Regions from separate parts of the Kineococcus haloalkalitolerans genome, predicted to be linked through region 3. Evidence: riboswitches for the same ligand, from Rfam matches in the RefSeq annotation. Region 3 holds a riboswitch; each other region holds the start of a gene.
What was found. A riboswitch is a leader RNA that binds a small molecule or an ion and turns the genes downstream of it on or off. The one in region 3 is predicted to bind S-adenosylmethionine.
Positions count from the first base shown of each region.

Region 1: linked by a shared signal. The riboswitch ahead of ACRYMY_RS15270 (sulfite exporter TauE/SafE family protein) and the one ahead of ACRYMY_RS11075 (MFS transporter) in region 3 are both predicted to bind S-adenosylmethionine.
Region 2: linked by a shared signal. The riboswitch ahead of ACRYMY_RS08430 (acyl-CoA dehydrogenase family protein) and the one ahead of ACRYMY_RS11075 (MFS transporter) in region 3 are both predicted to bind S-adenosylmethionine.
Region 4: linked by a shared signal. The riboswitch ahead of ACRYMY_RS10265 (ABC transporter substrate-binding protein) and the one ahead of ACRYMY_RS11075 (MFS transporter) in region 3 are both predicted to bind S-adenosylmethionine.

Region 1 is NZ_JBJLSH010000040.1:31,415-38,728, reverse strand. Features, by position in the region: gene ACRYMY_RS15285 (asparagine synthetase B family protein) at 1-1,052, opposite strand, end outside; gene ACRYMY_RS15280 (GGDEF domain-containing protein) at 1,116-2,069, opposite strand; gene fdxA (ferredoxin) at 2,153-2,470, opposite strand; gene ACRYMY_RS15270 (sulfite exporter TauE/SafE family protein) at 2,467-3,372, opposite strand; SAM riboswitch class IV at 3,405-3,519, opposite strand; gene ACRYMY_RS15265 (nitrite/sulfite reductase) at 3,824-5,545, shown strand; gene ACRYMY_RS15260 (phosphoadenylyl-sulfate reductase) at 5,542-6,264, shown strand; gene cysD (sulfate adenylyltransferase subunit CysD) at 6,276-7,217, shown strand; gene ACRYMY_RS15250 (GTP-binding protein) at 7,217-7,314, shown strand, end outside.
Region 2 is NZ_JBJLSH010000016.1:46,411-53,724, reverse strand. Features, by position in the region: gene fdxA (ferredoxin) at 1-103, opposite strand, end outside; gene ACRYMY_RS08440 (GNAT family N-acetyltransferase) at 199-1,275, shown strand; gene ACRYMY_RS08435 (NADPH-dependent F420 reductase) at 1,347-2,027, shown strand; gene ACRYMY_RS08430 (acyl-CoA dehydrogenase family protein) at 2,092-3,396, opposite strand; SAM riboswitch class IV at 3,455-3,565, opposite strand; gene ACRYMY_RS08425 (AAA family ATPase) at 3,682-5,601, opposite strand; gene mshB (N-acetyl-1-D-myo-inositol-2-amino-2-deoxy-alpha-D-glucopyranoside deacetylase) at 5,880-6,959, opposite strand; gene typA (translational GTPase TypA) at 7,023-7,314, opposite strand, start outside.
Region 3 is NZ_JBJLSH010000024.1:14,963-22,276, reverse strand. Features, by position in the region: gene ACRYMY_RS11085 (ANTAR domain-containing protein) at 1-468, shown strand, start outside; gene ACRYMY_RS11080 (SpoIIE family protein phosphatase) at 487-2,850, opposite strand; SAM riboswitch class I at 2,959-3,047, shown strand; gene ACRYMY_RS11075 (MFS transporter) at 3,041-4,387, shown strand; gene ACRYMY_RS11070 (LLM class flavin-dependent oxidoreductase) at 4,384-5,766, shown strand; gene htpX (zinc metalloprotease HtpX) at 5,902-6,783, shown strand; gene ACRYMY_RS11060 (alpha/beta hydrolase family protein) at 6,842-7,314, opposite strand, start outside.
Region 4 is NZ_JBJLSH010000021.1:59,870-67,183, forward strand. Features, by position in the region: gene ACRYMY_RS10245 (acyl-CoA dehydrogenase family protein) at 21-1,244, opposite strand; gene ACRYMY_RS10250 (LLM class flavin-dependent oxidoreductase) at 1,241-2,605, opposite strand; gene ACRYMY_RS10255 (carbohydrate ABC transporter permease) at 2,674-3,492, opposite strand; gene ACRYMY_RS10260 (carbohydrate ABC transporter permease) at 3,489-4,454, opposite strand; gene ACRYMY_RS10265 (ABC transporter substrate-binding protein) at 4,451-5,869, opposite strand; SAM riboswitch class I at 6,071-6,166, opposite strand; gene ACRYMY_RS10270 (Rne/Rng family ribonuclease) at 6,634-7,314, shown strand, end outside.

The sequences.
Region 1 (7,314 bases), on a different contig from region 3:
TCGTCGGGCCGCGGGGCCGCGGGCACGTCGGTGCCGCGCCAGTAGGGCGCGCCGCCGACCTCGCCGGCGAAACCGGTCACCCACGCCCGGTCGAGGGGCAGGGCGCGGGCGGCGAGGTCGAAGTCGCGGGCCTTGCCCTCGTGGGCGTCGTACCCGACGCGCTCGAGGTAGCGGCGGGCGTCGGCCTCGGGGACCGGCGGGAGCGGCAGCACGCGCAGGTCCAAGTGGTGGCGCCGGGCGACCTCGCGGGCGAAGGAGACGTCGGTGCGCCGGTCGTCCTCGTAGCCGAAGGTGACGAACGTCGTGCGGTCGAGGACGGGGCGGGCGGCGGCGGCGACGAGGCGGCTGTCGCGGCCGGCGGTGAGCGGCAGCAGCAGCTCGTGCCGGGCCGCCAGCGACACGAGGAGGTGGCGGACGGCACCGGCGACGACCTCGACGCGCTCGGCGGTCGCGGCGGCCGAGCTCACCGGTTCCAGCGGCGCGGTGGGCCAGTGCCGCACCGGCTCGAAGGAGGCGAGGTCGAGGTAGTGGTTGGGCAGGAGGCGCTGCACGCCCTCGGCGCTGGTGACCCCGGCGGGGTGGTACCCGCTGCGGCGCAGCGTGCGGCGCTCCCAGCGCCTGGCCAGCTCGGGGTCGCCCCAGCGCAGCACCGTGGTCGTGGAGGCGACGGCGCGCTCGGCCAGGGAGTGCACCACGGCCAGCGACCCGGCGGGGTCCAGGTGCAGGCGGGCCCGCCCGCGCAGCAGCAGGCACGCCCACCGCCCCGCCCAGCGGTAGAGGTGGTCCTCCACGGCGCCGGGGTCGGCGCCCGTCCCGCCGGGGCCCGTGACCGCCTCGACGGGCAGCGAGGCCCGCTCGTGCAGCAGGGCACCGTCCTCGGCGACGACCCACCCGAGCAGCCAACCGGCGGTCCTCCCGTCGCCCTCGAGGAGCGGGACGACCGGCAGGGACGGGTGGGACGCCAGCGTCCACCCGTGCGCCGTGCGCTCGCCCCACCCCTGCGGGTGGGCCCGGGGCCCCTGCGCCAGCACGAACTGGTCGTGGAAGCTCACACGCGCAACGTAACACCGCCGTAACACGGCGGTGAGGACGTGCACCGAGCGGTCGACCGGCGTTCACCCCAGCCGGCGGGAGCGCTTCACCTCGTACATGCGCTCGTCGGCGCGCGAGAGCGCCTCGTCGACGTCGGCGCCGGCGGCCGCGAGGACCCACCCCACGCTCACGCCGACGCCGTGGGCGCGGGCCAGCGGGCCGGCCGCGGCGACCCGGGCGGCGCGCGCGGCGGCGTCGGCGGGGTCGCACCCGGTGCCGCGCAGGAGGAGGACGAACTCGTCGCCGCCGGTGCGGGCGACGACGTCGCCGTCGCGGACGGCGGAGCGCAGCCGGGCGGCGACCTCGACGAGGACGGCGTCGCCGACGGCGTGCCCGTGCTCGTCGTTGACGCGCTTGAAACCGTCGAGGTCGGCGCACACGACGCCGCAGCCCTCGCCGCCGGGCTCGAGGGCCGCAGCGGCCTGCTCGAACAGCGCGCGCCGGTTCAGCAGCCCGGTGAGGGGGTCGGTGCTCGCCAGCTGGCGCAGCATCTCCTCGGCGCGGCGCTGCTCGGTGACGTCGACGCCCACGCACGCGAGGCGGTCGGGCACCCCGTCCTCGTCGAGCAGCACCGTGTTGTGCCAGCGGATGCGGTGCCGGCCGCCGCGACGGTCCAGCCACTCCCCCTCGGCGACGCTGGAGGACCCGTGGGCCACGCCAAGGGCGACGCCCTGCCGGGCCAGGTCGCGGTCCTCCGGCACGACCACCAGGTCGAACATCTCCTCGCCGAGCACTTCCTCGGCCGCGTACCCGGTCAGTTCCTCGCAGGCGCGGTTGAACAGGGTGAAGCGGCCGTGGACGTCCAGCACGCACACCAGGGCCGCGGTGCTGTCGAGCACGGCGCGGGAGGTCTCGCGGTCCAGGGCGCTCGGCGACGACGCGCGGGCTCGACGGGACGGCCCGGCGCCGGGCCGCCGCGGCGTCAGGCTCACCAGCGGGGACCGCTCACCGCGCTCCGGCACGCTGGGATCGTCCACGTCTGCCCGATCGGAGGTCCGGCCCGGCACCTTGAGGCCGGGCGGCCGGGAGGACCCGGACGGCGCAGCGCGGGCGGGGACCGTCAGGACGGCCCGGGCAGGGTCGCCACGAGCGGGTGGTCACCGGCCACCGGGCCGTGCGCCGCCGCCCCGCCCGGGGAGCCGACCCGGTCGAAGAACTCGACGTTGGCGGCGGTGAACGCCGACCACTGCTCCGGGACGTCGTCGGAGTGGTAGATGGCCTCGACGGGGCACACGGGCTCGCAGGCCCCGCAGTCCACGCACTCGTCGGGGTGGATGTACAGCGACCGCTCGCCCTCGTAGATGCAGTCGACGGGGCACTCCTCGACGCACGCCTTGTCCTTGACGTCCACGCACGGCTGGGCGACGACGTAGGTCACGCGGGGGTGCTCCTCTGCAGCTCGGGGACGGGGGTGCTCCGGGAACGCCGGTGGCGGCGCACCGCGCTGGTCACGGCCAGTCCGCCGGCGAGGAGGACGAGCGCGTAGACGGCGAACCGCGCGCCGTCCGGCGCGGCGACGGCGTCGGTGCGCAGGAGGGTGCGGGAGTTCGTGAGGACGATGACGGTGCCGACGGCGGCACCCAGCACCTGCGGGGGTGCGAACCGGACCAGCCAGGCGGCGATCGGCGCGGCCACCAGCCCCCCGGCGAGCAGCGCGAGGACCCACGACCAGGCGATGCCCTGCGCCCCGAGGCCCAGCAGGAAACCCGCGCTGGCCGCGACGGCCACGAGGAACTCGCTGGCGTCGACGGACCCGATCACCTTGCGCGGTTCCAGCCGGCCCGAGGCGAGCAGGGCCGGGGTGCCGACCGGGCCCCAGCCGCCGCCGCCCGTCGCGTCCACGAAACCCGCGAACAGCCCGAGCGGCGCCAGGAACCTGCGCCGCAGCGGGCGGTGCAGGGACCGCACGTCCAGGGTGGTCACTGAGAACCGCACGAGGACGTACACGCCCAGCCCCAGCAGCAGCACGCTGACGAGGGGGGCGGCGACGTCCGCCGGCAACGACGACAGCAGCGTGGCACCGACGAGAGCGCCTGCGGCGCCTGGGATCCCGACCCGCCGGACGACGCGCCAGTCCACGTTCCCGAACCGGTGGTGCGCCGCGCCGGAGGCCAGCGTGGTGCCGATCTCGGCCAGGTGCACCGTCGCCGACGCCAGGGCCGGGCTGGTGCCGACGAGGAGCAGCAGCGTCGTCGAGGTGACGCCGTAGGCCATGCCGAGCGAACCGTCGACCAGCTGGGCCAGCAGGCCCACGACGGCGAGGAGCACGAGTCTGCGCACGAGGGGTTCCCGTTCGTCCCGGTGGACCCGCAGGTCCGCGCTTGCCGGGCACCGTGCGGCGACCGACCAGGTCCTCACCCGGAGCACCCCGCCGCGGAGGAGGGTTGCCGACCAGCGAGCCGGGGCTTGGCGCTGGCACTCGTGACCTGCCGACCACGCTAGGGCGCCGGGCCCGGACCGTCAACACCCGCCACCGGCCGGAACTCCTCGCGGACCGCACGGAGAACCCGCCGGAGAACCCGCGGAACTCCCCGACGGGCTTGACGGGAGTTCCGCGTGCCCTACGGTGGGGACGTGGTCCAGCCGCTGACCGTGCGCCTCGTCTCGCGCCGGTACGTCGACCTCATGCGCGTGCACAGCAACTACGCCTGCCGCCGCACCACCTCCCCCACCCCTCCCCGTCACCGCTAGGGGCGCTCCTCACGGAGGGCCCGCACCCCCGTGAGGACCGATGACACCCGACCCCTCGCTCACGACGTCCGGCGCACCCGCCGCGCCGCCGGCCCGCCCCGCGCGCACCCGCAGCAACGGCCAGTGGGCCGTGGACGGTCGGGCACCGCTCAACCACAACGAGGAGGTCAAGGCCGCCGGGCCGGGCCTCGACGTCCGCGAGCGGATCGAGCGCGTGTACGCCCGGGAGGGTTTCTCCTCCATCGACCCCGACGACCTCAACGGCCGGTTCCGCTGGTGGGGCCTGTACACCCAGCGCCGGCCCGGCATCGACGGCGGCCGCACCGCGCAGCTGTCGAACGAGGAGCTGTCCGACGAGTTCTTCATGCTGCGCGTGCGGATCGACGGCGGGGCGCTGACGACGCAGCAGCTGCGGGTCGTCGGGGAGCTGTCCACGCGCTTCGGCCGCGACTCCGCCGACATCACCGACCGGCAGAACGTCCAGCTGCACTGGGTGCGGGTCGAGGACGTTCCGCAGGTGTGGCGGGAGCTGGAGGCCGTGGGCCTGCGCACCACCGAGGCGTGCGGCGACACCCCGCGCGTCGTGCTCGGCAGCCCCGTGGCCGGGATCGCCCGCGAGGAGGTCGTCGACCCGACACCGGTCGTGGCGGAGATCGTCGGGCGTTTCGTCGGCGACCCGGAACTGGCGAACCTGCCGCGCAAGTTCAAGACCGCCGTCACCGGCCACCCCAGCCAGGACGTCGTCCACGAGATCAACGACGTGTCGTTCGTCGGCGTCGTCCACCCCGAGCTCGGGCCGGGTTTCGACGTGTGGGTCGGCGGCGGGCTCTCGACCAGCGCCCACCTCGCCCAGCGCCTGGGCGCGTTCGTCACCGCGGACGAGGCGCCCGACGTGTGGCACGGGGTCGTGCGGGTGTTCCGCGACCACGGCTACCGCCGGCTGCGGAACAAGGCCCGCCTGAAGTACCTCGTCGCCGACTGGGGCGCCGCGCGCTTCCGCGAGGTGCTGGAGACGGAGTACCTGGGCCGGCGGCTGACCGACGGCCCGGCGCCGCCGCCGCCGCGCGGTCCCGGTGACCACGTCGGCGTGCACGAGCAGAAGGACGGCCGCCGCTACGTGGGCCTGGCCCCCACCGTGGGCCGGGTCAGCGGCACGGTGCTGCGCGCCCTGGCCGACGCCGCCGAGGCCGCCGGGTCGGGCCGCGTGCGGCTGACCCCGCACCAGAAGGTCGTCGTCCTGGACGTCGACCCCGCCCGCGTCGACGCGCTGCTGGCCGCGGCGCGGGAGCTCGGGCTGACCGCCGCGCCGTCGCCGTTCCGCCGCAGCACCATCGCCTGCACGGGCATACAGTTCTGCAAGCTGGCGATCGTCGAGACCAAGGCCACGGCGGCGGACGCGGTCGCCGAGCTGGAGCGGCGACTGGCGGGGATCGAGCTCGACACGCCGATCACCCTGCACGTCAACGGGTGCCCGAACTCCTGCGCCCGGATCCAGACCGCCGACATCGGCCTCAAGGGGCAGCTGGTCACCGGTGACGACGGCGTGCAGGTGCCGGGGTTCCAGGTCCACCTGGGCGGCGGGCTGGCCTCCGCCGACCGCGCCGAACCCGGGCTGGGCCGCACGGTGCGCGGGCTGAAGGTGAGCGCCACCGGCCTGGCCGACTACGTCGAGCGCGTCGTGCGCCGCTACCTGGACACCCGCGCCGACCGCGAGACGTTCGCGGCCTGGGCGCACCGCAGCGACGAGGAGGCCCTGCGATGAGCACCCCCACGGGGACGACCCCCACCACCCGCCCGGCCGGGGAGCTGCGCGCGCTCGCGGCCGCGGCCGCCGACCGCCTCGCCGGGGCGGGTGCCGACGAGGTCGCGGCCTGGGCGGCCGCGGAGTTCCGCGGCCGGCTGGCCGTCGCGTGCAGCATGGCCGACGCGGTCCTGCCGCACCTGGTGGCCCGGCACGCCCCCGGCGTGGACGTGCTGTTCCTGGACACCGGGTACCACTTCGCCGAGACCCGCGGGACCCGCGACGCGGTCGCGGCGACGATGGACGTGCGGGTGGTGGACGTCCTGCCGCGGCTGACCGTCGCCGCGCAGGACGAGGAGCACGGCGCCCGCCTGCACGAGCGCGACCCGGCGGCGTGCTGCCGCATGCGCAAGGTGGAACCCCTGGCGGCCGCGCTGGCCGGGTACGAGGCGTGGGTCACCGGGGTGCGCCGCGACGAGGCGCCCACCCGGGCCGGGACACCGCTGGTGCAGTTCGACGAGCGGCACGGGCTGGTCAAGCTGAACCCGCTGGCCGCCTGGAGCGCCGACGACCTGCAGCGCTACGCCGACGACCACGGCGTCCTCGTCAACCCGCTGCTGTCGCAGGGGTACCCGTCCATCGGGTGCGCCCCCTGCACGCGCCCCGTCGCGGCCGGCGCGGACCCGCGCTCGGGCCGGTGGGCGGGCAGCGCCAAGACCGAGTGCGGGATCCACCTGTGAGCGCCCCCGCCGTGCACCCCGCGCACCAGCGCGGGACCCGTCCCGCCACCCGCCCCGGCGCCGTGGACGACCTGCGCGCCCTGGAGGCCGAGGCCGTCCACGTCGTGCGCGAGGTGGCCGCCGAGTTCGAGCGGCCCGTCCTGCTGTTCTCCGCCGGCAAGGACTCCGTGGTGCTGCTGCGCCTGGTGGAGAAGGCGTTCCGGCCCGCGCCCGTGCCGTTCCCCGTCCTGCACGTGGACACCGGCCACAACTTCCCCGAGGTGCTGGAGTTCCGCGACCGGCGGGTGCGCGCGGGCGGCCACCGGCTGCTCGTGGCCTCCGTGCAGGACAGCATCGACCGCGGTCGGGTCCGCGAGGACGCTCCCGGCGCATCGCGCAACCGGTTGCAGACCCGCACGCTGCTCGACGCCCTCGCCGAGGGGGGTTTCGACGCCGCGTTCGGCGGCGCCCGCCGCGACGAGGAGCGCGCCCGCGCCAAGGAGCGCGTCCTCAGCGTCCGCGACGCCGCGGGGCAGTGGGACCCGCGCGCGCAGCGGCCCGAACCCTGGTCGCTGTACAACGGCCGGATCCGGCGCGGCGAGCACGTGCGGGTGTTCCCGCTGAGCAACTGGACCGAGCTGGACGTGTGGCGCTACGTCGCCCTGGAGGGCCTGGACCTGCCGTCCATCTACTACGTGCACGAGCGCGACGTCGTCGAGCGCGACGGGATGCTGCTGGCCGTCACGCCCCTGACCCCGGCGCTGCCCGGCGAGCGGGTGCGGCGGCTGCGGGTGCGCTACCGCACCGTCGGGGACCTCACCGTCACCGGCGCCGTGCGCTCGGACGCCACCGACGTCGAGGCGGTGCTCGCCGAGGTCGGCGCGGCGACCGTCTCCGAGCGCGGCGCCACCCGCGCCGACGACCGCACCTCCTCCGCCGCCATGGAGGACCGCAAGCGCGAGGGGTACTTCTGATGCGGGAACTGCTGCGGATGGCCACGGCCGGGTCCGTCGACGACGGCAAGTCCACGCTCATCGGCCGGCTGCTGCTGGACACCGGCAGCCTGCCGAC
Region 2 (7,314 bases), on a different contig from region 3:
TGTACAGCGCACGCTTGCCCTCGTAGATGCAGTCGACGGGGCACTCCTCGATGCACGCCTTGTCCTTGACGTCCACGCACGGCTGGGCGATGACGTAGGTCACGAGCGTCCCTCCTCCTCCGGCCCTCCGGGCCGGGCACGACCGCCGCCTAGTATCCCCGACGGCCGCGCGGGCGGCAGGTGGAGGGGGTCGGACGGGTGAGCGGCGGGCTGGGCGCGGGGGTCGACGGGGAGCCGGGCGGCGGCCTGCGGGCGCGCCACGTGCTGCGCCCGCACGAGCTGGTGCCGGGCGCGCGGGTGGTGCTGCGCCACCGCCGCGACGACGGCTCGGCCGCCGACGCGCTGGGCGAGCTGCTCGCCGCCGACTCCGAGCGCCTGGTGGTGCGCACCCGCCGCGGCGAGGTCACCGTCCGGCGCGCGGACCTGCTGGCCGGCAAGGCCGTGCCCCCGCCGCCGGCGCCCCGGGCGCCGCGCCGGTCCCGCGCGGCGCCGCACGAGGCCGTCGGCGTGGAGGAGCTGGAGCTGGTGGCGGCCGCGCACTGGCGCCCGCACGAGGTCGAGCGCCTCGGCGGCTGGCGGCTGCGGGCGGCCGGCGGCTTCACCGGGCGGGCGAACTCGGCGCTGGCCCTGGGCTCGCCCGGCGTCCCGCTGCACGAGGCGGTCGCCGCGGTGGAGGCCTTCTACGCCCGGCGCGGCCTGCCGGCCCGGGTGGCCGTCCCGCACGCCGCGGGCACGGCGCCCGACGGACCGGACGCGCCGGAGGTGGCGCGGGAGCTGGCCGCGCTCGGCTGGGCGGTGGACACCCCGACGCTGGTGCTGACCGCCGCCGTGGACGACCTGCCCGGCCCGGGCGAGGTGCCGCTGCCGGCCGGGTGCTCGGTCGTGTCCACCGCGGAGCCCGACGAGCAGTGGCTGGCCGGGTACCACCACCGCGGCGGGCCGGCGGTGCCGCCGGCGGGGCTGCGGGTGCTGGCCTCCGCCGACGCGCAGGTGTTCGCGCGGGTCGTCGAGGACGGCGCCGTCGTGGCCGTGGCGCGCGGGTCCCTCGGCGCGGGCTGGCTGGGCGTGTCGGCCGTGGAGGTGGCCCCGTCCCACCGGCGGCGCGGGCTGGCCCGCCGGCTGCTGGCCGAGGTGGCCGGCTCCGGCCGCGCGCACAGGGCCGTCTCGGCGTTCCTGCAGGTGGCCGCGGAGGACGCGGGCGCCCGCGCCCTGTACGAGGGGGCCGGCTTCGGGGTGCACCACGCCTACCACTACCGGGTGCGCCCGGGTCCCTGAGGCCCGTCGCGGCACGTCGCGCCACGTCGCGCCGCGGGAACACCCCGCCCCCGCGGCGCCTTGCAGGGACCGTGAGCGAGATCGGGATCATCGGCAGCGGCAACATCGGCAGCACCGTCGCGCGGCTGGCGGTCGACGCCGGCCACGACGTCGTCGTGGCGAACTCGCGCGGCCCGGCGTCGCTGGCGGACCTCGTCGGGCAGCTGGGCCCCCGGGCGCGCGCCGGCACCGTCGAGGAGGCCGCGGCGGCGCGGGACCTGGTGGTGCTGACCATCCCGCTGGGCCGCGTGCGGGACCTGCCGACGGACCTGCTGGCCGGGAAGGTCGTCGTCGACACCTGCAACTACTACCCGGAGCGCGACGGCGACACCGCCGAGCTGGACAGCCACGAGCTGACGACCAGCGAGCTCGTGCAGCGCCACTTCCCCGGCGCCCGGGTCGTCAAGGCGTTCAACAACATCTTCGCCGCGAACCTCGGCGTCCTGCAGCGCCCGGCGGGCTCGCCGGAGCGGACGACGCTGCTGACCGCCGGGGACGACGAGGACGCCGAGCGGGTCGTCGCCGCCTTCCTGGACTCCCTGGGCTACGACGTGCTCGACACCGGCTCCCTGGCCGACAGCTGGCGCTTCCAGCGCGACCAGCCCGCCTACGCCGGCGCGTACACCGAGGACGGCGACCCCGAGCGGCCGCGCCGCACCACCCGCGAGGACCTGCTGCCGCTGCTGGAGCGCGCCGACCGCTCGGTGCGCTGACACCGGCGACGACCGGCGCCCCCGCCGCTCCCGCGGCTGGGGCGCAGGTCGTCGCCGTCCGGCCTCAGCCGCGGGCGCCCTCGGCGGCCCGCACGGCCGCCGCGTCCACGGAGGCGTGCGTGCCGACGTCCCAGACGAACGGCGGCTCGGTGCCGTTGACCGACCAGTCCCCCACGATGCGCTGCTTGTAGATCACCGGGTTGTGCGAGGCGACGGTGCGGGCGTTGCGCCAGTGCCGGTCCAGGGCCCGCGCCCGGCTGGTCGCCGAGGCGCCCAGGGTGTTGAACAGCAGGGTCGCGGCGCGCGGCACGCTCTCCGACAGCACGACCTGCGCCTGCGCCGTGCGCACCTCCGCCTCCACGTTGGCGGCGCGGTCGGCGGCCGAGCCGCGCTCGTGGGCGGTGTCGGCGGCCGCCTGCACGGCCTCGGCGGCCGAGCGCACGAGGGCGCGCGCGGTGAAGGCGGTGGCCGAGACCTCTCCGGCGACGGCGAGGACCTGCGCGTCGTGGCGCACCAGCGGCGCCAAGCCGTGCGTGTAGCTGCGGGTGCGCGAGCGCACCTGCGCGCCGGTGTCGCGCTCGACGGCCTCGGCGACGCCGGCGAGGACGGCGAGCAGCACCAGCTGGTACAGGGCCGTCTGGTAGCGGAAGCGGTCGGTGAAGGAGGCGACGTCCTCGTCCTCGACCACCGCGCCGGTCAGCACGAGGGTGCCGGTGCCGGTCAGCTGCTGCCCGAAGCCGTCCCAGTCGTCGCTGACCCGCACGCCCGGCTGGTCGGTGCGCACGAGGACGGTGACGACCTCCTCGGTGCCGTCCCCGGCGAGGCGCCGCGCGGTCGCGTCCGTCCAGTCGGCGAAGATCGTGCCGGTCGTGTAGTACTTGCGGCCGTCGACGACCCAGCGCCCGTCGCGCCGGGTCACCACGGTCTGCTGCTTCCCGGTCGCGGCGTCGCCCGTCTCGCTCCAGGCGTTGCCGACCAGCTCACCGGCCACGACGCGCTCGACCCAGCGGGTGCGGTACTCCCCCGCCGGCAGGGACAGCAGGTGCTCGACCCAGGCCAGGTGGCCGCGGAAGACCTGCGGCAGGTTCGGGTCGGCGGCGGCCACGTCGACGAGGACCTCGGCCAGCCCGCGCACGTCCAGCCCCTCCCCGCCCTCCTCGACGGGCACCCGCAGCCGGCCGAACCCGGCGTCCAGCAGCTCGCGCACCTGCTCGCGGGGCAGGACGTGGCCGCGCTCGCGCTGCACGGTGCCCTCGGCGATCCGCTCCAGCAGCGGCCGCAGCCGTTCCCGCACGGCGGCGAGCCGCTGCGCGGCGTCCGGCCCGGCGCTCGTGCGCTCGGTGGTCTGGTCGTCGGTGGCGGTGCTCACCCGTTGCTCCTCCGGTCGTGGACGCTGAGGTGCGTCGGCCCGGGAGGTGTCGTGCGAGCGCCCGTCCTTACCCGTGCGTCAGCACCAGGTCAGGTCATCACCCGGGGCACCCCACGACGTGGAGGGTTGCCGGCCAGCGAGCCGGGGCTTGGCGCTGGCGCTCATGACCTGCGCGGAGCGTGCCACGAGCGCACCGGCGCTGTCGAGCAGCGCCGCGGCTGAGCGCCGCGCGCCCCGGACCCCGGCGGGCGGGGCGGGGCGCGCGGGCCGGGGCGAGCGGGCGGGTCAGGCGGGCGGGCGCGGGCCGGTGGGCAGGACCGCCCCGTCGCGCAGGTCCAGCACCCGCTCGGGCCCGCCGGCCGCGTCGGCAGCGGGCTCGTGCGCGGCGGCCGCGAGCACGTCGGTGATCTCGTGGCCGATGAGCTCGTGGCGCTCCAGCAGCGCGTCGCGCAGGGCGGCCACCAGGTGGCGGTGGCGCCCCAGCAGCTCGCGCACGGCCTCCTTCTGCTCGGCCAGCAGCGCCTCGACCAGGCGACGGCCCTCGGCGTCGCCCAGGACCCGGGAGACGAGGTTGCCGTCGGCGAACGCGCCGTTCTGCACCGCCGCGAAGGAGACCAGCGTCCCGGCCATCCCGGCAGCCCCCACCATCTGCGCGGCCGTCGTCGTGGCGGCCTGCAGGTCGCCGGAGGGGCCCGTGGACACGTCGCCGAAGAACAGCTCCTCGGCCACCTGCCCGCCGAAGGCGATGCGGATGAGCCCGGCCAGCTCCGAGCGCGAGCGCGTGTAGACGTCCTCGACGTCGCCGTGGGCGAGCAGCCCGAGGGCGCTGGCGCGCTTGACGATCGTCAGGACGTCCAGGCGCCGGTGCGGGGCGACGAGGTGGGCCACGACGGCGTGCCCGGCCTCGTGCGTGGCGATGAGCCGCGCCTCGTGCGCGGTGTAGCCGACGGGCTGGCCCAGGCCGACCTCGGTGACCAGGCGCGCGTGCTCCAGGTCCGCCCACGACATCCCGTCGCCGCCGCGGCGCACGGCGTTGACGAGGGCCTCGTCGAGCAGGTTCTCGATCATCACGGGGCTGTAGCCGGAGGTGACGCCGGCCAGCGCGTCGCGGCGCTCAGCCTCGTCGAGGGCCGGCTCGTGGGCCTTGCGGGCCAGGAAGTGGTCCACCAGCTCGCGCCGGGCCGCCTTGTCGGGCAGGCCGAAGGCCAGGCGGCGGTCGAAGCGGCCGGGGCGCAGCAGCGCGGGGTCGAGGGCGTCGGCGCGGTTGGTCGCGGCGACGACGAGGACCTCGGCGGGCTCGGTGCGCGGGCGGCGCAGCCGGCGGCCCTCGGGCAGGAAGCGGTTGGCCAGGTCGACCAGCGCGCCGCGCAGCCGCTCCCCGGCCGTCGGCTCGTCGAAGGACTGCATCTGCACGAGCAGCTCGTTGACGACGCCGCTGGCGCCCTCGCTGCTGGCCAGGCGCTCCACGCGCACCGGGGCGGGCGCGCCGCCCGCGCCGGCCATGCCGGTCACGAGCCGCTCCAGCCCGGACAGGCCCCCGCAGGAGAGCACCCCGGCGCTGGCGGGGGCGGCCTCCAGGGGCGTGGCCAGCGCTGTGGCCGAGGACATGCCGCCGCGCGCGCCGGCGATGGCGTCGATCTCCTCGATGAAGGCGACGGCGGCGCCCTCGGCGCGGGCCGCGCGGCGCACGGCCTTGAAGTAGGAGCGGACCTTGCGGGCCGTCGCGCCGTACCACATCGACTGGAACGAGGTCGCGGAGACGAAGAGGAACGGCACGCCCGCCTCGCGGGCCATGGCCTTGGCCATGTGCGTCTTGCCCGTGCCGGGCGGGCCCTCGAACAGCAGGCCGCGGCGGGGCCGGCCGCCCATGTCGCGGCGGAAGCTGCGCGCGCCCAGGAACAGGTCGAGGCTGCGCTCGACGTCCTCCTTGACCGGGCCCAGGCCCTTGACGTCGTCCAGGGTCACGTCGATCTGCTCGGGGCGGTACAGCACGTGCGGGGAGCGGCCGGCGACGAGCGTCTGCCCCAGCAGCAGCACGATGAGCAGGGCGAAGAAGAGGCCCGCCATGACGTAGAGCGGGTCCACGGCCGGCAGCGCCGGGACGAGCGGCAGGCCCAGCGCCAGGCGCACGTCGACGACGAGGACGAGCGCGAGGACGGCGAGCAGCGCCAGCGTGGTGCGGCGGCGGCGGTGGGCCTCGCGCACCCGCCCGACGTCGCCGGCGTCGCGGCCGCGCCGCGGACCCGCGCCCGGTCCACCCGCTCGACCCGGTCCACCCCGTACGGGCTCGGCCTTCGGCGCCACCGGCTGCTCCTCTCGTCCGGCCCGGTCGGAGCACCGGGCCGCGGAGCCAGCCAACCCGCCGCGCTGCCGGACGGCCACCGTCCGTGACCGGTTCGGAGGACCGGGTTCACCCGTCCGGAGCAGTCCGGCGCATCCGCGCCACCGGGCGGGCACGGACGCGCCGAGTCAGCGGCGGCGGTTCACAGAGCGACGCCGGCGAACAGGTCCGTCTCGCGGCCGGCGTCGTCGAACGGGCCGCTCGCCACGCCGTGCACGAGCCGGAAGTGCTCCACGGGCAGGACCGGCTGCGGCACCCGGTTGGACAGCCGCATCACCGGCTCGCGGCCCTCCAGGTCGACCGTCACCTGCGAGGCGTGCGCGCGCAGCGCGGCCAGCTTGGCGGCCACGTGCTCGGCGCCGTCCACGGCCGTGGTCACCTCCTCGTCGGGCACGACCACCGACGGCAGCGGGCCGTCCGGGTCGGGCACGTCCGCCAGCCCGGCCGCGGCCAGGGCGCGCAGGGCCGCGCGGGTCAGCGACTCCGGCTGGACGGTCTCGTAGACCTTGGCCACCTGCCAGGGCACCGAGCCGTCGTGGCGGTCCCCGGCGGCCAGGACGAGGGCCCGGCGGGTCGCCTCCGCGACGCGCACGTGGTCGGGGTGGCCGTACCCGCCGCCCGGCTCGTAGGTGACGACGACCTGCGGACGCACCTCGCGCACCACCTCGGCGACCCGCTCGGCGACCTCCTCGACGTCGGCGGCGGTCAGGGCGCGCGGGTCGAGGTCCTCGCCCGTGCCGGCGACGCCCGGGGCCAGCCAGACCATCCCGGAGTCGCGGTAGCCGGAGCCGTCGGGGCGGGTGAGGAAGCGGTGGTCGTCCACGCCGAGGGCCTCGGTGGCGGCGGCCAGCTCGCGCGTGCGGTGCTCGGCCAGCTCGTCCGGGCCCAGCCCGGCGAGCTCGGCGGGGATGACCTCCCCCTGCTCGCCGCGGGTCGCCGTCAGCAGCGTGACGCCCGCGCCGGCGGCGGCGTAGCGGGCGATCGTCAGGCCGTTGCCGATGCTCTCGTCGTCGGGGTGGGCGTGCACGAACAGCACGCGCCGCGGCTGGTCGAGGCGCTCCATGGCGGCGAGCTCCTCCGGCTGCAGCGCGCCGGCGGCGTCGTCGACCGCGTCGGCGGCGACCTCCAGGGGGTCGCGCCCGAGCGTGCCCGCCCCCGCCGCGCCCTCGGGCGTGCGGTCCGGCTCGTCCGGCGGCTGGGGCGGCTGCGGCGTCGTCGTCATGCCCCCATCCTCCCGCGGCCGCGGATCACCGCAGCCCGGGAGCCCGGGCCGCGGCGACCCGGCTCAGGCGCGGCGTGCGCGGGAGGCGGACTTGGCGCGCTGGGAGGCGTCGAGCTCGACCTTGCGGATGCGCACGGCCTCCGGGGTCACCTCGACGCACTCGTCCTCGCGGCAGAACTCCAGGCACTGCTCCAGCGACAGGTGGCGCGGCGGCACCAGGCGCTCGAACTCGTCCGAGGTGGACGAGCGCATGTTGGTGAGCTTCTTCTCCTTGGTGATGTTGACGTCCATGTCGTCGGCGCGGGAGTTCTCCCCGACGATCATGCCCTCGTACACCTCGGCGGTGGGCTCGACG
Region 3 (7,314 bases):
CAGCGCCTCGTCGACCTCGTCTCGCGCACCAGCGTCCTGCCCGCGGGGGCGCACGGGCGCGTCGACGACCTGCTCGACCGCGCCCTGGCGGCCGGGGACCCCGCCCACGGCCCGGCGGCCGCGGGCGCCGCGGGGGAGCCCGGTGAGGACCTCGTCGTCGACGGGCCGCGCCCGTGCGACGGGGGCCGGCTGCTGACGGTCCGCGGCGAGGTGGACCTGCTGACCGCGCGCCGGTTCGCGGCCGCCGTCGGCACCGCCGAGGCGCAGGCCGCCCCGCCCGAGCGCGTCGTCGTCGACCTCACGGGCGTGGACTACCTCGGCTCGGCCGCCGTGTCCGTGCTGACGGCCGCCGACCGCCGCTGCCGCCGCGCCGGCACGCCGCTGACCGTGGTCCTCGACCGCGACTGCGACGTGCGCGACGCCACCGGGCTCGGCGCGCTGGACGTCCGCGCGGGCGTGCCCGGCTGACCCGATGACCGGCGCCCCTCAGGGGTCGCGGGGCAGGGCCACGAGGTCCAGGACGAGGGCGGCGGTGCTGCCGTCGGGTGCCCGCAGCGCCAGGGCGCCGGCGCCCACGGCGTCGCGCACCGCCCACAGCGCCCGCACCCCCGCGCTGGCCAGGTGCGTCACCCCGGCCAGGTCCACCCGCAGGGGGAGGGCGCCGTGCCGGCCGGCGCGCAGCAGCTCCTCCTGCAGCAGGGGCGCCGACTCCAGGTCCACCGGGCCGCGCACGCGCACCGGCACGGGCGCGCCCGGCCCGCCGGCCGTCAGGACCCGCACCGCGAGGACACCGTCGTCACCCGCTCCCGCGCCGTCGTCGCCCGCTCCGGCGGCGTCCTCCCCGCCGGGGTCGCGCTGGTCCACGTCGGCGCCCAGCACCCGCCGCACGCGCACCGTCGTGCCCGCCCCGCCGCCGCCGGTCCCGCCGCGGTCCACCCGGACGCTGCCGGCGGCGCCCACCATCACCAGGCCGCGGCCGCGGTCCCCGGGGTGGGCGTCCGCCGGCCGCCACCGCCCGTCGTCGCTCACCTCCAGCAGCGCGGCGCCGTCGTCCTCCAGCCGCGCCCGCACCTCCACCCGCCCCGGCGGGGCGTCGCGGTAGGCGTGCTCCACGGCGTTGGTGACGGCCTCCCCGGCGGCCAGCGCCAGCAGCCGCCGGTCCCGCGACCCCGCACCGGCCGCCTCCAGCCAGGCCGCCACCTCCCGCCGCAGCCGGCGCACCGACGACGGCAGCGCCGGCCCGCCGCACCGCAGCGGGGCCACGGGCGGGCGCGGGCGCACCGCGAGCACCGTCGCGTCGTCCTGGACCGCGCCGTCGAGCAGGGCGGTGACCACGTCGTCGACGACGGCACCGGCCGCTCGCCCGGGCGGGGCGGCCGCGCGCGCGGCGGCGTCCGCCAGGGCCCGCAGGCGCTGCGGCAGGGGCGTGCCGCGCCGCTCGACGAGCCCGTCGGTGTGCAGCAGGAGCAGCTCGCCCGGCCCGAGCCGGTCCACGGCCGTGGGCGGCAGCGCGCCGGGGGCCGTCAGCGAGGACGTCAGCGGGGCCGCGCCGGTCGCGGGCAGCCGGCGGACCCCGCCCGGGCCCGCCACGAGCGGCGGCGGGTGGCCCAGCACGGCGTGCTCCACCTCGCCCGTCGCGGGGTCGAGCACCGCCGCGCACACCGTGGCCGCCGACGCCCCCGGCACCCGGGCGGCGGCGCGCGCCAGCGCGGCCAGCGCGACCGGCAGCGCGTCGCCGTCGGCCAGGCGCTGCTCCAGCACGGCGCGCAGCTGCCCCATGACGGCCGAGGCGGCCACGCCGTGCCCGACGACGTCGCCGACGACCAGCGCCAGCCGCCCGTCCGGCCGGACCAGGGCGCTGAACCAGTCGCCGCCGGCGCGGGCGCCGTCCCCGCCGGCGACGAGGTAGCGGGCGGCCGTCTCCGCGCGCGGCAGCACCGGCAGGCTCGCCGGCAGCAGCGCCCGCTGCAGCTGCCGGGCCACCTCGCGGGCGCGCGCGTACCGCTCGCGGACGGCGCGCTCCTCGCGCTCGCGCACCAGGCACAGGTAGGCGCGCGGCACGACGTCGGCCAGCAGGTCCAGCTCGTCCGCGCGCCAGCGCCGCCCGGGCGCGTCCCGCACCCGCAGCAGGAACACCCACCGCCCGCCCGTGACGAACGGCACGAGGACGTCACCGTCCTCGACGAGCACCTGGCCCGCGCGCAGCCGCGCGGCGAGGGCGGCGCCCGGCGGGTCGGCGCCGGGCCCGCGGTGCGTCCCGTCACCGGGCTCGTCCGCCACCACCTCCAGCGGGGCCCCGGCCGCCGCGCCGCCGTCCGGCTCCACCGCCCACGCGGTGACGCGGGCGGCGCCGGTGTGGGCGGCGACGCGGCGCGCGATGCCGCGCAGCGCCGCCAGCCCGGACGCCTCGCGCGCGAAGTCCTCCCCGACGGCGGCCAGCACGGCCGCGGCCTCCTCGCGGCGGCGGTGGTCGGTCACGTCGGGGTTGGCGCCCGTCAGGCCGAGGAAGACGCCGTCGGCGGACCAGCGGGGCGCCGCCTGCGTCTCGATCCAGCGCCACTGCCCGTCGGCGCGCCGGACCCGCACCTGCGCGCGGAACCCGCGCCGCTGCGCGGTCGCCTCGTCGAACGCGCGCAGGTAGGCGTCGGCGTCGTCCGGGTGGCAGATCGAGCGCCACGACGTCCCGGCCATCCGCTCCGGCGTGGTGCCGAAGAACTCCAGGCAGGCGCGGTTGACGAACGTGCAGCGCCCGGCCGCGTCGGTCGTCCAGATCGTCAGGTCGACGCTGTCGGCGGTGGCGCGGAACAGCGCGAGGGCCTCCTCGGCGCCGACGTCGCCCCCGCTGTGCACGGCGCGAGCCTCCCGCCGCGCCCGCGCCGCCGCAACAGCCCCGGTGCGACGCGCCGTGACGGGGCGGGCGCGTTGCGCGCTCCGGAGGCGATGGCCTAGCGTTCCCGGCGGCCATCCAGAGCGACCGAGAGACCTGGCTCGTCGACGTCGCAGCAACCACCCGCGAGGGACGGTGCTACCGCCAGGACCGATGGGAGACGCACCCGCAGTGAGCACCGCCCCCGCGCCCTCGCGCGCCCTGCCCGCCCCCGACGTCGCGCGCCGCCGCGCGGCCCTCGGCTCCTTCGTCGGCACCACGATCGAGTGGTACGACTACTACCTCTACGGCACGGCGGCCGCCCTCGTCCTGGGCCCGCTGTTCTTCCCGCAGTCCAGCACCGCGGCCGGCACGGTCGCGGCGTTCGCCACCTACGCGGTGGGTTTCGTGGCCCGCCCGCTGGGCGGCGCCGTCGCCGGCCACCTGGGCGACCGGGTGGGCCGCAAGGCCGTCCTCGTGGCGGCGCTGCTGCTCATGGGCGTGTCCACCACGCTCATCGGCCTGCTGCCGACGTACGCGCAGATCGGCGTGTGGGCGCCCGTGCTGCTGACCCTCGCCCGGCTGCTGCAGGGCTTCTCCGCCGGCGGGGAGTGGGGCGGCGCGGTGCTGCTGTCCGTCGAGCACGCCCCGCCGGGGCGGCGCGGCCTGTACGGCGCCGTCCCGCAGATGGGCTCGGCGGCCGGCATGGTGCTGGCCAGCGGTGGTTTCTGGCTGACGCGCACGCTGCTGGACGACGAGCAGTTCTTCTCCTGGGGCTGGCGGGTGCCGTTCCTCGTCAGCGCCGTCCTCGTCGTCGTCGGCCTGCTCATCCGGCTGAAGGTCACCGAGTCGCCGGCGTTCCGCGCGGTGCGCGAGGCTGGGGAGGTGGCCCGCCAGCCGGTCCTGGAGGTGCTGCGCCGCAACCCGCGCGGCGTCCTGCTGACGACGGGCATGCGGCTGGGGCAGAACGGCGGCTACGTCCTCTACACGGTGTTCGCGTTGAACTACCTGGCCAACCAGGTGCGCGAGGACGGCGCCGACCTGGGCCTGCTCGCGGTCCTCGTCGCCTCCGTCCTGAGCCTGGCCGCGACCCCGCTGTGGGGCCGGCTGTCGGACCGGGTGGGCCGCAAGCCGGTGTACCTGTTCGGCGCCGTGCTGACCGCCGTGTTCACCGTCCCGGCGTTCTGGCTGCTCGACACCGGCGCGGGCCTGCTGATCGGCGCGGCCGTCGTCGTGGCCGTCAACCTGGGCCACGACAGCATGTACGGGTCGCAGGGCGCGTTCTTCGCCGAGCAGTTCGACGAGCGCACCCGCTACAGCGGCGCCTCGCTGGGCTACTCGATCGGCGCGGTCCTCGGCGGCGGCCTGACCCCGCTGATCGCCGCCGCGCTGCTGGCCGCCGGGGACGGGTCGCCGTGGCTGGTCGCCGGGTACCTGAGCCTGCTGGCGGTGCTGACGGCCGTCTCGGCGGCCGCCGCCCGCGAGACCGCGTTCGCGCCGCTGGCCGGGAGCGAGCGGTGAGCGCCACCCCCGCCGGGCGCGGCCCGCTGCGGCTGAACGCGTTCGCCATGGCCTGCGTGGGCCACCAGGCCGCGGGGCTGTGGGCGCGGCCGGAGGACCGCAGCGCCGACTACCGCACGCTGGAGCACTGGACGTCGCTGGCGCGGCTGCTGGAGCGCGGCGGGTTCGAGTCGCTGTTCCTGGCCGACGTCCTCGGCGTCTACGACGTGCACGGCGGCTCGCGCGACGCCGCGGTGCGCGCCGCCGCCCAGGTCCCCGTCAACGACCCGCTGGGCGCGGTCTCGGCGATGGCGGCGGTGACGCGGACGCTGGGCTTCGGGCTGACCGTCACCACGACCTACGAGCAGCCGTACTCCCTGGCGCGGCGGCTGACGACGCTGGACCACCTCACGGGCGGGCGCGTGGCGTGGAACGTCGTCACCGGCTACCTGGACTCCGCGGCCCGCAACCTCGGCTTCACCGCGCAGGTCGCCCACGACGAGCGCTACGAGGTCGCCGAGGAGTACCTGGAGGTCTGCTACAAGCTGTGGGAGGGCTCCTGGGAGGACGGCGCGGTCGTGCGCGACGCCGAGCGCGGCGTCTTCGCCGACCCGGCCAAGGTCCACGACATCGCCCACCACGGCCGGTACTTCGACGTCCCCGGCGCGTTCCTGTGCGAGCCGTCGCCGCAGCGCACCCCGGTGATCTTCCAGGCGGGCTCGTCCCCGCGCGGGCAGCGCTTCGCCGGCACCCACGCCGAGGCCGTCTTCGTCATCGGCCCCACCGCGCGGCACGTGCGCCGCTCGGTGGACGCGCTGCGCGAGCAGGTCGAGCGGGCCGGCCGCGACCCGCGCGCGGTGCGGGTGTTCGCCGGCCTGACGGTCGTGGTGCGCCCGGACGACGCCGAGGCCGCGGCCCTGCTGGCCGACTACCGCGAGCGCGCCAGCCGGGAGGGGGCGCTGGCCCTGTTCGGCGGGTGGACGGGCGTCGACCTGGCCGGGCTCGCCCCGGACGCGCCGCTGCAGCACGTCACCACCGACGCCAACCGCTCGGCGCTGGCGAGCTTCACCCAGGACCCCGAGCGCACCTGGACGGTCGACGACCTCGCCCGCTTCGTCGCCGTGGGCGGGCGCGGGCCGGTGCTGGCGGGCTCACCGGCCACCGTGGCCGACGCCCTGGAGGAGTTCTCCGACGTCGCCGACGTCGACGGCTTCAACCTCATGTACGCGACGATGCCGGGCACCTTCGCCGACGTGGTGGACCACCTCGTGCCCGAGCTGGAGCGCCGCGGGCGGCTGGCGCCCCGGCCCGCGGCCGGCACGACCCTGCGCGAGCGGCTGGGCACGGGCGAGGGCCCGCGGCTGGCGGCCGCGCACCCGGGCGCGCGCCACCGGCGCTGACCGGCCCTGTCCCGCGGCGCCCCCGGGTGGTGCGCCGGAACGCCTCCCCGCCGCGGGGCGTTGCACCGGTGCGCCCGGGCAGCCGTCCCGCCGGGCGCCACGTCGTCCGGGGCGCGAGACGAGGGAGGGGCCGGGTTGCACCGCCACCACAACGGTCTGAAGACCGCCGCGCTCTTCGGGGCCATCTGGGCCGTCCTGCTCCTGCTGGGGTGGGTCCTGGCCAGCTCCTTCCGGGCGCCGGTCTTCCTGCTCGTCTTCGCCGTCCTCGGCGTGGTCACCACCGCCTACGGCTACTGGAACTCCGACAAGCTGGCGATCCGCGCCATGCGCGCGCGGCCGGTCTCCGAGGCCGAGCAGCCGGCGATGTACCGGATCGTGCGGGAGCTGTCGAACCGCGCGCAGCAGCCGATGCCGCGCCTGTACGTGTCCCCGACGATGGCGCCCAACGCCTTCGCGACGGGCCGCAACCCCGACAACGCGGCCGTGTGCTGCACCGAGGGGATCCTGCAGATGCTCGACGAGCGGGAGCTGCGGGGCGTCCTCGGGCACGAGCTGATGCACGTCTACAACCGCGACATCCTCACCTCGTCGGTGGCCGCGGCCGTCGCCGGGCTCATCACCTCGATCGCCCAGTTCGGGATGTTCTTCGGCGCCTTCGGCGGCGGCGGCCGCGACGGCGAGCGCGGCAACCCGATCGCCGTGCTGCTGCTGTCGCTGGCCGCGCCGATGGCCGCCACCCTCATCCAGCTGGCCATCAGCCGCACCCGCGAGTACGACGCCGACGAGGACGGCGCGAAGCTGACGGGCGACCCGCTGGCGCTGGCCTCGGCGCTGCGCAAGCTGGAGATGGGCACCCGGCAGCTGCCGCTGCCGCCCGAGCGCGAGCTGGTCAACTCCAGCCACCTGATGATCGCCAACCCGTTCCGCGGCGGTGGCGTGTCGAAGATGTTCGCCACCCACCCGCCCATGGCCGAGCGCATCGCCCGCCTGGAGGGGCTGGCCGGCTACCGCCGCTGACGCGGCGAGCGCCCGCTCGACCCGCGCCCGCCCGGCTTCACCGGGCGGGCGCGCGCGTTCAGGCGCCCAGCGCCTCCAGCTGCGCGGTGATCCAGTCGCGCACCGAGCCCCACGTCTCCTCGCCGACGTACAGCGGGTCGACGTGGGTGCCGCCCTCGAACAGCTGCAGGGACACGGTGTCGCCGGCGGCCGTCGCGGCGTCGGCGAACTCCTGCGTCTGGGTGACGGGGACGGTGTCGTCGGCCGTGCCGTGCACGACGCGCAGGGGCACCCCCAGCGGCACGAGCCGGGTCGGGTCGCCGAGGGCGTAGTGCTGGTCCACGACGTCGGCGGGCCCGCCGAAGACGGCGACGACGTTCGGGTCGCCGGTCTCGCCGCCCAGCGCGGTGGGGTGCAGCACGCCGGACATCGACGCGGCCACCGCCGGCACGACGCGCGGGCCGGAGCCGGGGGCGCCCTCGGGCAGCCGCGGCCGGGCCGCGGCCCACAGCGCCAGGTGCCCGCCCGCGGAGTGCCCGACGACGGCGGTCC
Region 4 (7,314 bases), on a different contig from region 3:
TGCCCGGCCGCGCGGGCGGTTCACGTGTAGAGCGTGAACGGCGGGTGCGTGCCGTTGAGGAAGTGGTCGCCGACCTCGCGGGCCTTGTACTGCACCGGGTCGTGCAGCGTGTGCGTGCGCACGTTGCGCCAGAACCGGTCGAAGCCGTACCGGTTGCCGGTGGCGCGCGCGCCCGTCACCTCGAACACCGCCGAGGTGGCCTCCACCGCCAGGTCGGAGCTGACGACCTTCAGGGCGGCGATCTCCTCGGCCACCTCCCCGCGCTCGTGCCACGTCAGGTCCGCGCCGCGCGCATGCGCCTCGTCCAGGGCCGCGCCGACGCTGCGGCCCAGCGCCTCCGCCGCCCGCAGCCGCGCGACGAGGCGGCCGTAGGTGGCCAGCACGTACGGGTCCTGCGCGGCCTCCCGCACGTCCGAGAGCAGCCACGGCCGCGACGTCGTGCGCGTGTACGCCGCGGCGGTCTCCAGGGCCCCGCGCGTGACGCCCAGGTAGAAGTGCCCGAACGCCGCCTGGATCGCCGGGGTGACCAGCGAGCCGAAGGGCCCGCCGTCCTCGGGGCTGCCGAGCACGGCGTCGGGGTCGATGCGCACGTCGTCGAAGTGGACGCTGCCGCTGGCCGACAGCCGCTGCCCCAGGTTGTCCCAGTCGCCGCCCTTGACGAACCCCGGCGCCTCGCGCGGCACGACGACCAGCAGGCCGCGGCCGGTGTCGTCGGCGACCCCGCCCACGACCGTCACGTCGCCCGTGCTGGCGCCCGTGGCGAAGCTCTTGGTGCCCCGCAGCAGGTAGCCGTCGCCGTCGCGCACGAGCTGCAGGTCGGGGTCGACGGGGTTGACCGCGTCGCCCCACAGCCACTGCGCGCGCGCCGACGGCACGCCCCAGCGCTCGCGGCCCGCCTCGTCGGCCACCCACACGAGGTTGTGGGCGTTGACGTAGTGGTACGCCAGCAGCTGGGCGATCGAGCCGTCCGCGGTGGCGAGTTCGCGCACCACCTCCAGCGCGAGCGACCACGGGTGCCCGCCGCCGCCCACTTCGCGCGGCAGCAGCAGCGCGGGCAGGCCGGCGGCGCGCAGGAGGCCGGCCTCGGTGAACGGCTCGGCACCGGCCCGGTCGCGCTCCAGCGCGTCCTCGGCCAGGCGGGCGGCCACCCCCCGGGCGGCGGCCAGCGCGGCGTCGGCGTCCGCCGGCACGGGACCGGCCGCCGTGGCGCCCGCGGTGGTCGTGGGCTCGGTCGTGGTGGTCATCGGTTCTCCTCCTGACGGGCGTGCACGAGCGAGGCGCGGTACCGGGCGCCGGGGTGGTCGTCGCGCAGGTGCACCTGCCCCTTGCCGTACACCGACTCGCGCAGGGTCTCGCCCTCGTAGTCCTCCGGGTACACCCCGCGGCGCTGCAGCTCCGGGACCAGCAGCTCCACGAGGTCCTCGAAGGTGCCGGGGGTGACGGCGTAGGCGCAGTTGAAGCCGTCGACGTCGCCGACGTCCATCCAGCGCTCCAGCTCGTCGGCCACCGTGGCCGGCGAGCCGACGACGACCGCGCCCATCCCGCCGATGCCGACGTGGTGCGCGATGTCGCGCGGGGTCCACCTCCGGTGCGGGTCGGCCGTGGAGAACGCCTCGACGGCGCTGCGCACGGCCTCCGTCTCGGCGTACTCCAGCGGCTCGTCCGGCGGGTACGTCGACAGGTCCAGCCCGCTCCACCCGCCGTACAGGGTCAGCGCGCCGTCGTAGCTGACGTACCGCAGGTACTCCTCGTGCTTGGCGCGCGCCTCCTCGTCGGTGGGGGCCGTGATGATCGTGACGAGGGTGAACACCTTGACGCTGCGCGGGTCGCGCCCGGCGGCGGCGACCTCGGCCCGCAGCCGGTCCACCCACGGGCGCATCACCTCCGGGCGGGTGGCGGTGTTGAACACCGCCTCGCCGTGCCGGGCGGCGAACGCGATGCCGCGCGGGGATGCGCCGGCCTGGAAGATGACCGGGGTCCGCTGCGGCGACGGCGCGGTCAGGCCGATGCCGGGCACGTCGAAGAACTCCCCGTGGTGCTCGACCGGGTGCACCTTCGCCGGATCGGTGAACACCCCGGCCTCGGCGTCGCGGACGACGGCGTCGTCCTCCCAGGAGCTCTCCCACAGCTTGTAGCAGACCTCCAGGAACTCCTCGCCCAGCTCGTAGCGCTGGTCGTGGCGGACCTGCCTGTCCAGGCCGAGGTTGCGCGCCGCGCTCTCCAGGTAGGAGGTGACGACGTTCCAGCCGACCCGGCCGTTCGTGTAGTGGTCCAGCGTCGCCATCCGGCGGGCGAACGCGTACGGCTTCTCGTACGTCAGCGACACCGTGAGCCCGAACCCGAGGTGCTCGGTGACGGCGCCCATCGCGGAGACCGCCATCAGCGGGTCGCCCACCGGTACCTGCGCCGCCTCGCGCAGCGCCGTCTCCGGGCCGTCGCGGTACACGTCGTAGATCCCGAGCACGTCGGCCACGAACAGGGACGTGAACCGCCCGCGCTCCAGCAGCTTCGCCAGGTCGGTCCAGTAGCGCAGGTCGTCGTAGCGGTGCGACTGGTCGTCCGGGTGGCGCCACAGGCCCGGCGACTGGTGGGCCACGCAGGTCATGTCGAAGGCGTTGAGGTGGATGCGGCGGGTCAACGTCGGCCTCCCAGGGGTGGCGGGGTCGGTGGGGGTCACTTCACGGCGCCGGCGGACAGCCCGCCGACGAGCCAGCGCTGCGCGACGACGGCCAGCACGTACATCGGCACGATGCCGACCAGCGAGGCCGCGGCCTGCTGGCCGAACTGCACGGTGCGGTCGCCCTGGAACAGCGACAGGCCGACCGTCAGGGTCTGGCTGCTGCTGCTGCTCGCGAACGACACCGCGAACAGGAACTCGTTGTAGCTGAGGAACAGGCAGATGAGCAGAGCCGCGACCAGGCCGGGCGCCAGCAGCGGCAGCACGAGGCGGACGAGTCCGCCCGTGGTGCCCAGCCCGTCCACCCAGCCGGCCTCCTCGACCTCCAGCGGCACGCGGCGCACGAACCCGTCGAGCAGCCAGACGGCCACCGGGACGTTCGCCAGGCCGTTGACGAGGACCAGGCCGAGCACGTTGCTGGTCAGCCCGCCGGACTTCAGCAGGTAGTACAGCGGCAGGACCGCCACGATCGGCGGTGCGCAGTAGCTGGCCAGCAGGAGCGTCTGCAGCCGTTCCCCGCGCGCGCCCGCGCGGGCGGTGACGTACGCCGCGGGCACCGCGATGAGGGACGTGACGAGCGTGGCGCCGACCGCGACGACCCAGGAGTTCGCGAGCATCGAGGACAGGTCCACCGTCGCGAACGCGGCCGGGTAGTTGTCCCACACCAGCCGCGTGGGCAGCCAGCCGCCGTTGGCGACGTCGTCGACGCTGCGCAGCGACAGCGAGACGAGGAACAGCACCGGCACCAGCGCCACGAACGCCACCAGCGCCAGCACGAGCCGCAGGCCGCTGCGGCGCAGCACCGCGGCGCTCACCGGTCCGCCCGCACGGCGCGGGCGCGCAGCAGCGTCACCGCGGTCGTCAGCAGGCCGACGAGCAGGGCGAAGACGAGGGTCTGCGCGGCGGCCACCCCGATCTCGTAGCTGCCGCGCATGCCGGTGCGGTAGATCTCGAAGCTCGTCACCACGGTCGACAGGCCGGGCCCGCCCTGGGTGACCACCGCGACGAGGTCGAACACCTTCAGCCCGACGACGAGCTCGACCAGCAGCACGCCGAGCACGCTGGGCAGGACCACCGGCCACACGACGTGCGTGAACGTGCGCACCCGGCCCGCGCCGTCCAGGGCCGCGGCCTCCCGCAGCTCCTCGTCCACCCCCAGCAGCGCCGCGAACACCAGCAGCGTCACCAGCGGCGTCCACTGCCACACGTGCATCACGACGAGCGCGGCGAACGCCCCGACGCTGTCGCCCAGCGGGTTCGCCCCCGGGAACCCGAGGGCGCTGAACACCCCGCCGAACGCGCCGCCGACGGGGGCGAGCATGAGCTTCCACGCCACGCCCACCATCACCGGCGGGGTCACCAGGGGCAGCAGCAGCACCGTGCCCACGACCCCGAACCGCGTGCCGCGCGCGTGCAGCAGCAGCGCCAGCGCGGTGCCCAGCGCGGTGGTCCCCAGCGACGCCGCCACCGCGAACACGACCGAGCGCACCAGCGACCCGGCGAACGCGACCGACTGCCACGCCTCCACGAAGTTGGCGACGCCGGTGGAGCCGCGCAGCGGACGCGCCAGCGAGGAGTCGGAGAACGCCAGCAGGACCACGAACACCGTCGGGTAGGCGAGCATGACGAGCAGTCCCAGCAGGCTGGGCGCGGCCAGCCAGCCCGGCACGTGGCCGGGACGGTGCCGCCCCGGCACCGCGCGCGGCGGGGCGCCGCCACCGGTGACCGCGCGGCGCCCCTGGCGCGGGACGCGGCGGACGTCGAGGCCGCTGCTCATCCGAGCTCGCGCTCCCAGGTGTCCTGCGCGGTGCCCAGCGCCGTCTCGACGTCCTGGCTGCCCTGCATCGCCAGCGCGAGCTGGTCGACGAGGTCCTGCAGCAGCTTCGGCGCCCCCGCCCGCCGCGGCCAGGCCAGCGCGTCGCTGGTCAGGCCCTCGCGGATGACGTCGGTCGCGGCGCCGGCCGCCGCGGCGTACTCCGGCGACTCCAGCACGCTCGTGCGGGCCGGGTCGATGCCCGACCCGGCGGTGGAGGCCAGCAGGAAGTTGCGCTCGCGGTCCGTCGCCCACTTCACGAACGCCGCGGCGACCTCCGGCTGCCCCGACCCCGTCGACACCCCGAGGCCGAAGCCGGCCTCCAGCGCGGTGCGGGGCGTCGTGTTCGACCCGCCCACCGGCAGGGTGACGACCCCCCACTTGTCGACCACCTGCGAGCTCTCCGGGTCCTGCGCCTTCAGGCCCAGGTCGGTCCAGGTGTCGATCATGGCGCCCTGCCCGGCCAGGAAGGCGGAGTTGGCCTGGTCGAAGCCCGTCTGCAGCGGGGTGGGCAGCGCGTGCGGCTGCACGTCCACGAGGTGCTGCAGCGCGGCCACCGCCGCCTCGCTCGTCAGGGTCGGGCGGCCGGAGTCGTCCACGAGCGTGCCGCCGTAGCCGGCCAGGCGGTTGACGAAGGAGCAGCCGAGGATCATCGGCACCTGCTGCGCCTGCACGACGGCGCCGTGGACGCTGCCGCCGGAGTCGCGGGTGATCTTCGCGGCGGCCTCGTCGTACTCGTCCCACGTGGCCGGCGGCGCGACGCCGTACCGCTCGAACACCTCGGCGTTGTAGTAGAGGACGTGCGTGTCGCCGTCGAACGGCAGGCCGTACCGGCGCCCGTCGAGCAGCGTGTACGGGTCGTGGACCGCCGGCAGGAAGTCGTCGGCGGCGATGTCGTCGTTGGCGCCGATCCAGTCCGTCAGGTCGACCAGCGCCTCGGCCTCCACGAGGTCGCCCAGGCCGAAGTAGAAGTAGTCGAAGACGTCGAACTCGCCGGCGCCGCCCTGCACGTCGAGGACCTGCTGGCTCGTCAGCTGGTCGTAGGGGACCGCCGTCACGTCCAGCGTGCCGCCGAACTCCTCGGCGAAGGCCGGGCCGAGCAGTTCGGTGAAGGCCAGCCGGTGCGGCTGGTTGACCATCAGCTTGATCGTCGCACCGCGCAGGTCGGCAGCGGGCTCGGCGGCCAGGGCGCTGCTGCTCGAGGCGCCGCCGCAGGCGCTCAGGGAGCCGGTCGCGGCCAGGCCGCCGAGGCCGAGGGCGCCGCCGAGCAGGCGGCGGCGGGAGGTGCGGGCGCGCAGGAGGGCGTCGAGGGACCGCGCGCGGTGGGACAGGGGGGACGCGTGAGACGGGTGGGGCTGCTGGGACGCGGGCGAGGGCATGCGTGGTCTCCGGGGGGTCGCGGACGCGTGCGTCCGTGCGGGAGGTGGGGATCGGGCGCGGGAGGGCCCGGGAGGTGGCCGGTGCGGCCGGGGGTCAGGCCGCCGGCGGCCGACAGGTCGCCGAGCTCGTGCGGGCGAGGTCGACGTGCAGCCGCCGCACCAGGCCGGTGCGGGCGGACGGGGCTCCAGGGCGCACTGCTGCCTCCATCGTCCCTGGCGGGAGCACCTGCCGCGGGGAGCCCGCGGTGGTTGCTGTGGCGTCGTCGAGCCAGGTCTCTCGGCCACTCTGGATGGGTGTGCGGGGGAGCGTAGCGGACGTGCGGGTCCCCGGGGAGCACCTGCGCTGGACCGTTCCACCGGTCGTCCCCGGTCCGCGCGGCGACCCCTGGACCGGCGCGCGCCCCGGCCCGCCCGGCGCGCCGGGGCGCGCGGCGCGAGCTCCGGACCGCCTCGCGGGCGCTGTGAGACACTGCACGTGGTCGTGCGTCCCCTCACACCGGGCGCCCGGCCCGCCGACGTGACCGACGCCCCACCGGGGAGTCCGGGCCGCGCCGGGGCCCCAGGGCCCGGCCGGCGCCCCGGGCCCGCGGGACGGGCGGCGAGCGCCGGCGACGCACCGGCGGCCGCCGCGGACCGACCGCGAACCGCCGGGGTGGACGACTGGACTTCCGTCGGTCGGGACCGATCCCGCCCGACGAGCCCGACGAGACGCCCGGGCGGTCGCGGGGCACCGGTGTGGCGGCCGCCGCGGGCGACGGAGACCCGTGACGACGACCCCTGACGAGAACACCGACGGCGCTGCGACGACGGCGGGCGAGAGCGCCGCCGCCGCAGCCCCCGCGCCCGGCGGCCCCGAGCAGACCCCGGCCCGACCCGCGCGCCGGCGCCGCGCCGCCAGCCGGCCCGCCGGCCCGCCCGTGCGCGCCGAGGACCCGACGCCCGCGGACGCCCCCGCACCGCGGGCTGACACCCCCGCTGACACCCCCGCTGACACCCCCGCTGAGACCCCGGCGGAGGTCCCCGCCGAGGCCCGCGCGGCCTCGCCGTCGCCGGCCGCGCAGGACCCGGGTGACGTGCCCGCGGAGACCATCAAGCCCCGCCGGACCCGCCGCACCCGCAAGACCGCGGCGGCTGCACCCGCCACCGAGCCGGTCGCCGAGCCGGTCGCCGAGCCGGTCGCCGAGCCGGTCGCCGAGCCCACCGCGGACCAGCTCGCCGACCCGGTCGCCGACCAGGCCGCTGAACCCGTGACCGAGCCGGTCGCAGCGGCGCGGCCGCGCCGCCGCCGCGCCACGCGGGCCGCCGCCGCCCCCGAGCCCACCGCGGAGGTGGCCGCCGAGCCCGCCGAGCCCGCCGAGCCCGCCGAGCCCGCCGAGGTGGCGCCCGGGAGCGCGCAGGAGCCCGCCGCGGAGGCCACCGCCGAGGAGGCCGCTGCCGCTGCGGCC